2 regions of the Polaromonas sp. P2_G11 genome follow, and region 2 is predicted to be linked to the other one. Evidence: riboswitches for the same ligand, from Rfam matches in the RefSeq annotation. Region 2 holds a riboswitch; the other holds the start of a gene.

Region 1 (5,918 bases), on a different contig from region 2:
GGCGGCCCGGCGAAGCCGGTTCCGCGGCCTCTGCTGGCTTCTCGGTTTACTTACTGACGGGGTTGGCTAGCGCAAACAGTTCGTCGGCCAGCTGATCGGCTAGCGTCGGTTCAACGCCAGCGCCAAAAATCAACCGGTAAATGATGGGGGCCATCATGTGGTCCAGCACCTGCTGCACGGTGGGTGTGGCGTCGCCGCGGGTCTGGGCGCGTTTGACCAGAACCGTGGCTTCGTTGCGGCGGTTTTTCAGGCAGTTGGTTTCTTCTGATCCCGCCAGCGCGGCAGCGGCCTTCAGCAGCGAGGCATTGCCTGGCTTGTTGAGGTGGTTGATCAGTTCTTTGGCCCAGGCCGTGAGTTCGGCTTTCAGGTCGCCCGTCTCAGGCAAGGGGCGGTTCGGGTCCAGCCGCTGCTGAGCGGTTTCGCCCAGCAGGCCGTTCACGTCGCCCCAGCGCCGGTAAATGCTGGAAGCACTCACGCCGGCGCGCTCGGCCACGGCCGGCACGGTGACTTTGTCGCGGCCCTCCTGGGCAATCAGCTCTTCCAGCGCCTTGCGCACCACGATTTGCACCTGGGCGCTGCGTCCGCCGGGGCGTTTGTTCGGGGGTGTTTGTAGAGTGCTCATTAGGGCTAACTTTAACCTAAAGCAATGATCTTTGCGTTAATTTTTAAATTGGCGTAGAATTCTCAAACGCAAATATATTCGCTTTAAGAAAGTTGAGCGTTTCCCATGACCGCCCCTGCCTCTTCAAAGTCCTCTGCCACCCGTTGGCAGCTGCCGCCCGCAGCCGCCTTCCCGTTGCTGGCCATCCTTCTGTTCGCGTTCTTTGTGGCGGGCAGTGCGCCTTCGCCGCTGTTTGTCGTCTTCCAGCAGCAGTGGGGCTTTTCGCCGGCGCTGCTGACGGTGGCATTTGCGATTTATGCGATTGCGCTGCTGGCTTCGCTGCTGGTGGCCGGCTCGCTGTCTGACCACATCGGCCGTCGGCCCGTGGTGTTCACCGCCTTGCTGCTGCAGGCCGGCGCCATGCTGACCTTTTTGCTGGCCGACAGCATCAACGGCATCATCGCTGCGCGCATCGTGCAGGGCATTGCGACCGGCATGGTCAGCGGCGCGCTGACGGCGGCGGTGGTCGAGGCCGCACCGGCCGCGCAAAAACGCCTGGGCGCGATGATCGGCAGCGTCTCGCCGCTGGCGGGGCTGGCTGTGGGCGCGTTGCTCACCGGCATCGCCGTCAAGTTTGCGCTGCACCCGGTGCCGCTGGTGTTTGGTGTGCTGGTTGCGATTTGCGTCGTGGGTGCGGTGGCTACGCTCTTTCTGCCCGAAAGCGCCACGCCGCGCCCCGGCGCATTGGCCTCGCTGGTGCCGCGCATTTCGATACCGGTGCAGGCGCGCGCTGAATTCTTCCGTGGCGTGCCGACGATGCTGGCGGTGTGGTCGCTCGCGGGCCTGTACCTGTCGCTGGTGCCTTCCATGCTGCAGCAAATCTTCGGCATCCATGACGGCATCGTCAACGGCCTGGCCATTGCCACCTTCTTCGGTCTGGGCGCCGCGTCGCCAACTTTGCTGAAAAAACTGTCGCCGGTGCGTATGAGCGCCGTCGGCATGAGCTTGCTGGCTGTGGGTGCGGGGCTGGTGGCCGTGTCTTTGGCCACGCGCTCCGTGGCGCTGTTTTTTGCAGGAACAGCGCTGGCCGGTTTTGGCGGCGGCTCGGCTTTCTCTGCGCAGGTGCAGACCCTCGCGCCGCTGGCGCAGCCGCATCAGCGGGCTGAATTATTTGCCGCGCTGTATGCCACCAGCTATCTGGCCTTCAGCGTGCCGGCCATGCTGGCTGGGCGTTTGATTGCGCCGCTAGGTCTGCCCGCCACGGCGGAGGGCTACGCTGCGCTTGTATTGGCAGTGGCCGCATTGGGCGCTTGGTTGCGGTGGGGCTCAGTGCGCCGCGCGGCCGCCTGCCATTGACCAGCGGAGGCCGCGGAACCGGCTTTGCCGGACCGCAGGCCTCGTCCCCTGCAAGGGGAAAAGGGACTACAGGCAGTGAGTCCCGATAGGGGTGAGCAACATCTTCGCCACTTCGGTAAAGCCGGCACCGCGCTCGCCGTGCGTCACATAGCGCGGCAAGTGCGCCAGCTGCGGCACAAAGCGCGCGATGTTGGCCACGCCCACGCTGTTGGCGAAAGTCTTGAACATCAGTTGGTCGTTGGTCGAATCGCCCACATAGACCCATAGGTCCATCTCGGCGTCCAGGTCGCGCTGCCAGAGCTGCCGGACGATCCAGCGCGCGCCTTCGAGCTTGTTGTGGCTGCCATACCAGCCGTTGATGTGAATGCTGCTGACGGTGGCGTGCATGCCCTCGCTTTTCATCAGCGCCACCACCGCAGCGATTTGCGCGTCGCTCAGTTGCACAAATTCGCTGTGGTCAATGGCAATGTCGGTCTCGCGGCCTGGTGAATCGGTGGCGCGGTGCACACCTGGCATCTCGCACTCGATGCGCGCCAGCACGGACTGCATGCGAGCGAAGTTGGCAGCGCGTGTCGCGGAATCCTGTCGGTATATTTTTGATAGCTGCTTGCGCACGGCTGGTGCGGATTCCGGGACTTCTTTGCCTAAAACCTGCTCCGGCAGCAGCGCCACCGCACCATTCTCCGCCACGATGGCATCCACCGGCCAACTCGCCGCGAAAGGCTCGCTCCAGCCGACAGGCCGCCCGGTGATCGCCACGACTTTGAACCCTGCAGCTTTCAATTCGCCCAAAGCCTCCAGCGCATCGGGTGTGATTTCGCCCTCCGTGGTCAAGGTGTCGTCGATATCGGTGAAGACGCCGGTAATGAGTTGACGTTCTGTAACAGGCCACTGCTGGAGTTCTTGCATCATGAAATTTTCGCACTGAATGTGGCCCCCACGCTCCCCACTTCGTGTGGGTCGCTGCCCCCCGAGGGGGCCGCCCGCCTGTGGCCCGGCAAAGCCGGTTCCACGGCTCATGCTGGCTTGAAGATTCAGGGCGTATGCAGCGGGGGTATTTCACCAGTGGGGGCCGAGGGTCCGGCTTCGCCGGCCCCAGGCGCCGCCCCCTTGAGGGGGGAACGGGCTACACGCCAGTGAGCCTGGACGGGGGTGATTTGTTATAATCACGGCTTCCTGAGGAGCGTTGCAACCCACTCCATGTGGTCTAGGCTCAGGACTTTCATTTGCAACCACGCTCACCCGCATGTGCTTTCAAGCCGGGTGAGGCTAACAACAAACTCCCCGATTGACACACAGGCTCGTGGCTATTTTGCCCAATTTGACCTATGACTTTTGGAGTTACCAAATGAGCGCCGTCCTGAAACCTTCCACCGACTACACCATTGCCGATATTTCGCTTGCCGCCTGGGGCCGCAAGGAACTGAACATCGCACAAACCGAAATGCCCGGCCTGATGGCCATCCGCGAAGAATTCGCGAAGGCGCAGCCGCTCAAGGGCGCGCGCATCACCGGATCGCTGCACATGACGATCCAGACCGGCGTGCTGATCGAAACGCTGCAAGCCCTGGGCGCCGAAGTGCGCTGGGCGTCGTGCAACATCTTCTCGACGCAGGACCACGCCGCCGCCGCGATCGCCGCCGCCGGCACGCCGGTATTCGCCATCAAGGGCGAAACCCTGGCCGACTACTGGGACTACACCCACAAGATCTTCGAATTCAGCGGTGCCAAGGGCACGCCTGAAGAAGGCCCCAACATGATCCTGGACGACGGCGGCGACGCGACGCTGCTGATGCACCTGGGCACCAAGGCCGAAAAAGACGCCAGCCTGATCTCCAAGCCCGGCAGCGAAGAAGAAATCTGCCTTTTCAACTCGATCAAGGCCAAGCTGGCGCAAGACCCGACCTGGTACAGCCGCCGCCTGAAAAACATCATCGGCGTGACCGAAGAAACCACCACCGGCGTGCTGCGTTTGAATGAAATGTCGGCCAAGGGCACGCTGGCCCTGCGCGCCATCAACGTGAACGATTCCGTCACCAAGAGCAAGTTCGACAACCTGTATGGCTGCCGCGAATCCCTGGTCGACGCGATCAAGCGCGCCACCGACGTGATGGTGGCCGGCAAGGTCGCACTGGTGGCCGGTTACGGCGACGTGGGCAAGGGCTCCGCACAAGCCCTGCGCGCCCTGAGCGCCCAGGTGTGGGTGACCGAGATCGACCCCATCAACGCCCTGCAGGCCGCGATGGAAGGCTACAAGGTCGTGACCATGGAATACGCCGCTGACAAGGCCGACATTTTTGTGTCCGCTACTGGCAACAAGAACGTCATCACCTACGACCACATGGCGAAGATGAAAGACCAGGCCATCGTCTGCAACATCGGCCACTTCGACAACGAGATCGACGTTGCCGCACTCGAAAAGTGCACCTGGGAAGAGATCAAGCCGCAAGTCGACCACGTGATCTTCCCGGACGGCAAGCGCATCATCCTGCTGGCCAAGGGCCGCCTGGTCAACCTCGGCTGCGGCACCGGCCACCCGAGCTTCGTGATGTCTTCGAGCTTCGCGAACCAGACGATCGCGCAGATCGAGCTCTTCACCAAGAAAGATGCGTACGAAGTGGGCAAGGTCTATGTGCTGCCCAAGCATCTTGACGAAAAAGTCGCTCGTTTGCACCTGAAGAAGGTTGGCGCTGTGCTGACTGAACTGAGCGACGAGCAGGCTGCGTACATCGGTGTCAGCAAAGCAGGCCCGTACAAGGCCAACACCTACCGCTACTGATTTTCCCTGGCTACTGCGCGACCCGATAGCGGCGTTGCGGGTCCCGATCAGGCAATCCTCATGCACCTCAAGTGCATTCCGGTTGCCTGACGCCCGCGCCTTGCTCTCGGGCCGCTCGCTACGCCCTTAAGTCTGTTGCTGGAATACCGGAAGACACTACATGCGCGCTGACCTATTCCTCGTCGAACACGGCCATGCCGCCACCCGCTCGCAGGCCCAGCGCCTGATTGCTTCGGGGGTGCAGTGGCGTCCCGAAGCCGATGCTGCCTGGAAGAAGGTCGCCAAGAACGGCGACGAGATTCCGCCCGGCGCCGAACTGCAGCTGCTGGACACCACCGAAGCCAAGTACATCTCGCGCGGCGGGCTCAAGCTGGAAGGTGCGCTCAAGGCCACCGGCCTCAGCGTGGTCGGCCTGCGTTGCCTGGACATCGGCCAGTCCACCGGCGGCTTTACCGATTGCCTGTTGCAGCATGGCGCATTGCAGGTGGTGGGCGTCGATGTGGGCCACGGCCAGCTGCACGCCAGCCTGCGTGAAGATCCGCGTGTGGTTTGCGTCGAGGGCTTGAATGCCCGTTCCATGACCGCCGCCAACCTGGTGGCGGGCCATGCCGGCGACAGCGGCGACATGGATTTTCCGGATGACTTCGATGGCGATGAGGATGACGCTGACCTGGATGAAGCGGGCCCAGCCGCAGAAGCCAACTTCGACTTCCTGACCGGTGATTTGTCCTTCATCTCGCTCACGCTGGTGTTGCCTGCGGTGGTTCGCCTGCTCAAACCCGGCGGTGATCTGCTCATGCTGGTCAAGCCGCAGTTTGAATTGCAGCCCGGCCAGATCGGCAAGGGCGGCATCGTGCGCGACCCGGCGCATTTCGAGTTTGTCGAAAAGCGCCTGCGCGATGCCTGCGCAACGCTGGGGCTGGAAGTGAAAGCCTGGCTGGCGTCGCCGATTGAAGGCGGTGACGGCAACCGCGAATTTTTTATCCAGGCCGTCAAGGGCCAGGACGTGGCAGGCGAAGACCAGCCGTTGCCGGCCGCACCGCAGCGCAAGGTTGCCAAGCGCGTGCCACGCAGCGAAATGCGCGCCTCCCGCGCGCCGCACGAAGACTCCGAACTTGCGCATGCCGGCCAGCCCGGCCCTGCGCGTGGCAAACGGCGTGACAACAAAACCGATACGACAAA
Region 2 (5,918 bases):
CCAGGACGGCCACTCCCAGTATGCCGACGGCCGCCCACAAGGGCTTGCTGGCCGACGGGGCCTGCTGGCCCGGCTGAAGATTTTCGGTGGATGTGTTCATGGCATTTCCCTCTGTGAAATCAATTGGTCCCGCAACGGGGTTTCATCTGTCGTTGTTCAACGTTTCCCATGCCGCGAAGGTAAACATGCTTTGGCAGGCAGCTGTGTATTTATGTAAACGCAGGTTATTCTCCGGCAAAGTCGCCGTAAACGCGAATTGCAACGGTAACGCGGCCTGTTGTTCCTGGAGACGCCCACAGAATCCAGCGAAACGGTCCGCGGAAGGCGGCGCACAACGCCAAGAGGGTTTTCGGTGGAAGTGAATTTCCGTATCACTCCCATTTGCCCCAATGACATCGACCTTAACGTGGCCGGGCAGCGGCCTCAACATCGGTAAGGGAAACTATTGTCTCGTCGCCGTACTTTTCTGCAAGCATTGTCTTTACTTCTTCATAGCTATGTGCGTAGAACGTTTCATGCACGCCCGGCTCGCCTGAATTCTTCTTCCATACGATCGCAAGGTACTCTTTAAGCTGCTTGTCCATCTGCCACTTCATTTTTTAAGGCATGTACCACTATTGCAAAAGCCGCCGATCGTGGCGCCTGATCCCTGCCGCAGCGCTTCGAGTTTCATTAGTGGCTCTTAAAGATTGGGTGCCAGCAGGCGCTGCAATTCCCCGGCTTTCAGACCACGCCGCTGCGCGAGGTCCTGCAGCTGATCGTCGCCGATTTTGCCAACGTTGAAATAGGTGCTCTCGGGGTGGCTCAGGTAAAAGCCGCTCACACTGGCAGCCGGCGTCATGGCCAGGCTTTCGGTCAGGGCCATGCCGACCTCTTCGGCCTTGAGCAGCTCGAACATTTCTTTCTTGACGCTGTGGTCCGGGCAGGCCGGGTAGCCTGGCGCCGGGCGTATGCCCTGGTATTTTTCGGCGATCAACGCCTCGCTGTCCAGTGACTCGGCCGGCACATAGCCCCACAAATCCTTGCGTACGCGCTGGTGCAGGCTTTCGGCAAACGCTTCGGCCAGGCGGTCAGCCAGCGCCTTGAGCATGATGGACGAATAATCGTCGTGGTCATCCAGGAAGTACTTTTCCTTTTTCTCGGCGCCAATGCCTGCCGTGACGGCAAAAAGACCGATGTAGTCCGGAATTTGTGAGGCATTTTGGCCTGCAGCGCCCGTATATTCAGCGCGAGCAGCTATCAATTCAGGAGCAAGCACCTTGGGCGCGACAAAATCAGCCAGGCAACGGCTGGGGCGCATCACGCCGTGAATCGCGGTTTTTTCGGTTTGCTGGCGCAGGCCGTACCAGGTCATGGCCACTTCGCTGCGCGACTCGTCGGTGTAGATCTCGATGTCGTCACCCACGCTGTTGGCGGGGTACAGCGCCATCACGCCGTTGGCGGTGAGCCAGCGGCCTTCAATCAGGCGCTTGAGCATGCGCTGGGCGTCGGCGTACACGCGCACAGCTTCGGTGCCCACGACTTCGTCCTTCAGGATGGCCGGGAAGGCTCCGGCCAGGTCCCAGGTCTGGAAGAAAGGACCCCAGTCGATGTACTGGGCCAGCTCCGACAGGTCGAAGTTCTTGAACACGCGACGGCCAATGAACTTGGGCACGGGCGGTGTGTAGTGGGCCCAGTCCATTGACGTGGGATTGGCGCGGGCCTTGGCCAGCGGCCACATCGGCACCTGCTTTTTGTTGGCGTGCTGGGTGCGCACCTTGTCGTAGTCGGTATACAGCTCTTCGATGTATCTGGCGGCCTGGTCGGACAGCAGGCTTTGCGCCACGCTCACGCTGCGGGACGCATCGGGCACATACACCACCGGGCCTTCGTAGTGCGGGGAGATCTTGACGGCCGTGTGCACGCGGCTGGTGGTGGCGCCGCCTATCAGCAGCGGGATTTTTTTTATGCGGAAGTGATCGTCTTTCTGCATCTCGGCGGCGACGTACTGCATCTCTTCCAGGCTGGGTGTGATGAGGCCCGACAGGCCGACGATGTCGGCGCCTTCAACCTTGGCGCGCGCCAATATTTCATGGCAGGGCACCATCACGCCCATGTTGACGACTTCAAAGTTGTTGCACTGCAAGACCACCGTCACGATGTTCTTGCCGATGTCGTGCACGTCGCCCTTGACCGTGGCGATGATGATCTTGCCTTTGGTCTTGACGTCGCCGCCGGCGGCTTCGAGCAGCAGCTTTTCGGCTTCGATGTAGGGCAGCAGATGCGCCACGGCCTGCTTCATCACACGGGCGCTTTTCACGACCTGGGGCAAAAACATCTTGCCTTGGCCGAACAGGTCGCCGACGATGTTCATGCCGTCCATCAGCGGGCCTTCAATCACATGCAGCGGCCGGCCGCCCTCTGCAAGGATCTCCTGGTAGACCTCTTCGGTGTCGGTCACGATGTGCTCGTTCATGCCGTGGACCAGCGCGTGCGACAGGCGCTGGCGCACCGGCAGGGCACGCCATTCATTCTTCTTGCTGTCGTCCTTGGCGCCGCTCCTGGCGGTCTCGGCCACTTCGATCAGACGCTCACCGGGCGTGAGTTCGGGCTCACCGGACTTGTAGGCCGGTGTACGGTTGAGCACCACGTCTTCCACACGCTCGCGCAGCACCGGATCGAGGTCGTCATACACGCCGACCATGCCGGCGTTGACGATGCCCATGTCCATACCGGCCTGGATCGCGTGGTACAGGAACACGGTGTGGATGGCTTCACGCACCGGGTCGTTGCCGCGAAAGCTGAAGGACACGTTGGACACACCGCCAGAGACCTTGGCGCCCGGCAGGTTCTGCTTGATCCAGCGCGTGGCGTTGATGAAATCGACCGCGTAGTTGTTGTGCTCTTCGATGCCGGTGGCGATCGCGAAAATGTTCGGGTCGAAGATGATGTCTTCGGGCGGAAAGTCCAGCTCATCGACCAGCACGCGGTAGGCGCGCTCGCAGATTTCGACTTTGCGCTCATAGGTGTCGGCCTGGCCTTTTTCATCAAAAGCCATCACCACTGCCGCCGCGCCATAGCGCTTGAGCAGTCTGGCCTGCTGCTTGAAGGGCTCCAGCCCCTCTTTCATCGAGATCGAGTTGACGATGCCCTTGCCCTGAATGCAGCGCAGGCCGGCTTCGATGACGCTCCACTTGGAGCTGTCGATCATGATGGGCACGCGGGCGATGTCGGGCTCACTGGCGATCAGGTTCAGGAAACGCACCATGGCGGCCTGGCTGTCGAGCATGGCTTCATCCATGTTGATGTCGATGATCTGCGCGCCGTTTTCGACCTGCTGGCGGGCCACGGCCAGCGCCTGCTCGTATTCACCGTTGAGGATCATGCGGGCGAAGGCCTTGGAGCCGGTGACGTTGGTACGCTCGCCAATATTGACGAACAGCGTGCCCGCGCCGATGGCGACCGGCTCCAGGCCGGACAGCTTCATGGGGGGGACATTGGGTAAAGATTCAGTTTCAGACACGGACTCACCTTGAGGCAAAGGTGAGCGTCGTTGCTGCAGGGGCCGCCGGAAGCCGCCGCCTGTAACCCAAGCCTGACGAACGCTTGTGTTCGCTGCAACGCTCCTTGGGTTACCATCATTTTAAGGGCTGAACGCCGCCCGCGCCATATCCTTGCGCCAATGGCAAGAGATACCAACAAAAGTCCAGGGGATAGCCGGAGCCACCATGTTTGAAAACCTGTTCGGCAGAAAACAGAAGGGAACGCCCGATGCGCCCGAGTCCATGCGTCCCAAAGACCGCATGCGGGCCATTGAAGGCTCCAGCACGGCCGAGCTTGCCGCCAGGCTGCTGATTGCACCAACCGCCCTGATGCAGCTCACGCCCGAAGAGGCTTTCACCGTCGTCAGCTATATGACGCCGCGCAGGATTTCCGAGGGAACGACCTTCATCCGCGAAGGGGACAAGAGCGATACCGGTTATATGGTGCTGCTGCTCGAAGGCGAAGTCACGGTCGAAAGCATTGTGGTCAGCCGCCGCACGCCGGTCACCATCACGGTGCTGGGCCCCGGCAGCCTGATCGGCGAGATGGGCCTGGTCGACGGCCAGGCGCGGCTGGCGTCATGCACTGCCAGCAGCGACGTGAGCTGCGCCGTGCTGTCGCGCGCAGCGCTTGAAAAAATGGGGGAAGAGCAACCGGTGACTGCGGCCAAACTGATGTTTGCCGTTTCACTGCGCATCGCCGAACGGCTGCGCGACACCAGCGAAAAACTCAAGATGTACAGCCAGCTGGTACAAGCCATGCAGCAGGAAATCGACCGGCTGATGCCGGGCTGATTTCCGTCTGGCAGAAAAGCGGGGAAGGCGCCAGGCTGGCCGCCCCCTTCGACTTAGTCGAGCTTGATTTTGGCGACCTTGATCAGGCGTCCATAGTCGGCATGCTCTTTCATCACCATGTAGGCAAAGTCGGCAGAGCTCATGGGGCTGGGGGTCGCGCTCATGCGTGCAAACTTTTCCGCGGTGTCGGGCGTGTTGAGCGCGTCGGCGAATGCCCGCTGAAGCTGGTCTGCCGTAGCTTTGGGAAGGTTGGCCGGGCCAAAGATGCCGAACCAGGTGCTGATGTGAAAGCCGGGCAATACGTCGTTGATGGTCGGAATTTCCGTAAAGCTGCTGGAGCGGTTGATGGTGGTCACGCCAAAAGCGACCAGCTTGCCCGACTTGATGTTGGCGCTGGCAGAGGCCAGGTTGTCGAACATCAGGTCGGTCTGGCCCGACAGCAGGCCAGCCTGCGCCTGCGCCGAGCCGCTGGAAGGCAGGTGCACCACGCTGATCTTGGCCAGGCTTTTGAACAGCTCGCCCGCGAGGTGGCCGGCGCTTCCATTGCCGCCGGAGGCATAGTTCAGCCGGCCGGGATTCTTGCGTGCGTAGGCAATCAAGTCCTTGGTGTCCTTGATTTTCAGCCGCCTGGCTGTTTCGGCATTCATGACCAGCACGTTCGGCACACGGGCCACCAACGTGATGGGCGTGAAGTCCTTCAATGCGTCATAGGGCATGTTCGGGTAGAGCCACGGGTTGATGGCATGTGTGGCCACCGCCCCCATCACCAGCGTATGGCCGTCTGCAGGCGCCTTGGCGACGAGGGCCGCACCCACGTTTCCGCCGGACCCCGGCCGGTTGTCAACCGTGACTTCGGTTTTGAGCAGGGGACGCAGCTTCTCGGCCAGGATGCGCGCAGCGTTGTCCAGCGGGCCGCCGGCTGGATAGGGCACGACGATCGTCACCGGTTTTTGGGGCGACAGTTGTGCATGGCCTGCGAAAGCCGTCATCGCCAACGTGAATGCCGCTGCGGCCTTGATGAATAAACCCACCTTCATGATTTCCTTGGTTGTGTTGTGTTGCGTTGTTTTGCCGAACCATCAACGCTGCAGGGCGCAGCGCCGGAGAATGAAAACAGGGTTCGGCAAAAGGGCCTGACTATAGCCGCGAAATATGACTTTTCGGGACATCGCCGGGCACGTCATCTCATATGCATACTTATTAAGTACACGTGCATCAGGGAACCGGCTTTTTCGGCCAGCCGACGGCATCACCCGGAAGTGATGCAGGGCAGCGCTGCCCTCAGGCGGCCTCTTTGTAGAAGGCGCCACGCTGCAAGGAGCGGCTGGCGACCGGGGCGACCGCGTGGGCGATGGCACCTATGTGATCCGGCGTGGTGCCGCAGCAACCGCCCACGATGTTGACAAGGCCTTCCTCGGCGAACTCGCGCAGCAGGCGGGACGTTACGTCGGGCGTTTCGTCAAAGCCGGTGTCGCTCATGGGGTTGGGCAGGCCGGCATTGGGGTAGCAGCTGATGAAGGTGTCTCCGGCCACGCGGGCCAGCTCCTGGATGTAGGGGCGCATCAGGGTGGCGCCCAGTGCGCAGTTGAGGCCGACTGCCAG

What was found. A riboswitch is a leader RNA that binds a small molecule or an ion and turns the genes downstream of it on or off. The one in region 2 is predicted to bind S-adenosylhomocysteine.
Region 1: another riboswitch for S-adenosylhomocysteine. It lies ahead of ahcY (adenosylhomocysteinase); the one in region 2 lies ahead of metH (methionine synthase).

The regions. Positions count from the first base shown of each region.
Region 1 covers NZ_JBFUFE010000003.1:548,496-554,413, reverse strand. Annotated here, with positions in the region: gene AC1DWQ_RS13315 (TetR/AcrR family transcriptional regulator) at 47-622, opposite strand; gene AC1DWQ_RS13310 (MFS transporter) at 728-1,957, shown strand; gene AC1DWQ_RS13305 (HAD-IIB family hydrolase) at 2,024-2,866, opposite strand; S-adenosyl-L-homocysteine riboswitch at 3,130-3,204, shown strand; gene ahcY (adenosylhomocysteinase) at 3,306-4,736, shown strand; gene AC1DWQ_RS13295 (TlyA family RNA methyltransferase) at 4,897-5,918, shown strand, end outside.
Region 2 covers NZ_JBFUFE010000004.1:105,424-111,341, forward strand. Annotated here, with positions in the region: gene AC1DWQ_RS14665 (glycine zipper 2TM domain-containing protein) at 1-100, opposite strand, end outside; gene AC1DWQ_RS14670 (hypothetical protein) at 402-584, opposite strand; gene metH (methionine synthase) at 683-3,502, opposite strand; S-adenosyl-L-homocysteine riboswitch at 3,518-3,614, opposite strand; gene AC1DWQ_RS14680 (Crp/Fnr family transcriptional regulator) at 3,708-4,316, shown strand; gene AC1DWQ_RS14685 (Bug family tripartite tricarboxylate transporter substrate binding protein) at 4,370-5,353, opposite strand; gene AC1DWQ_RS14690 (homocysteine S-methyltransferase family protein) at 5,598-5,918, opposite strand, start outside.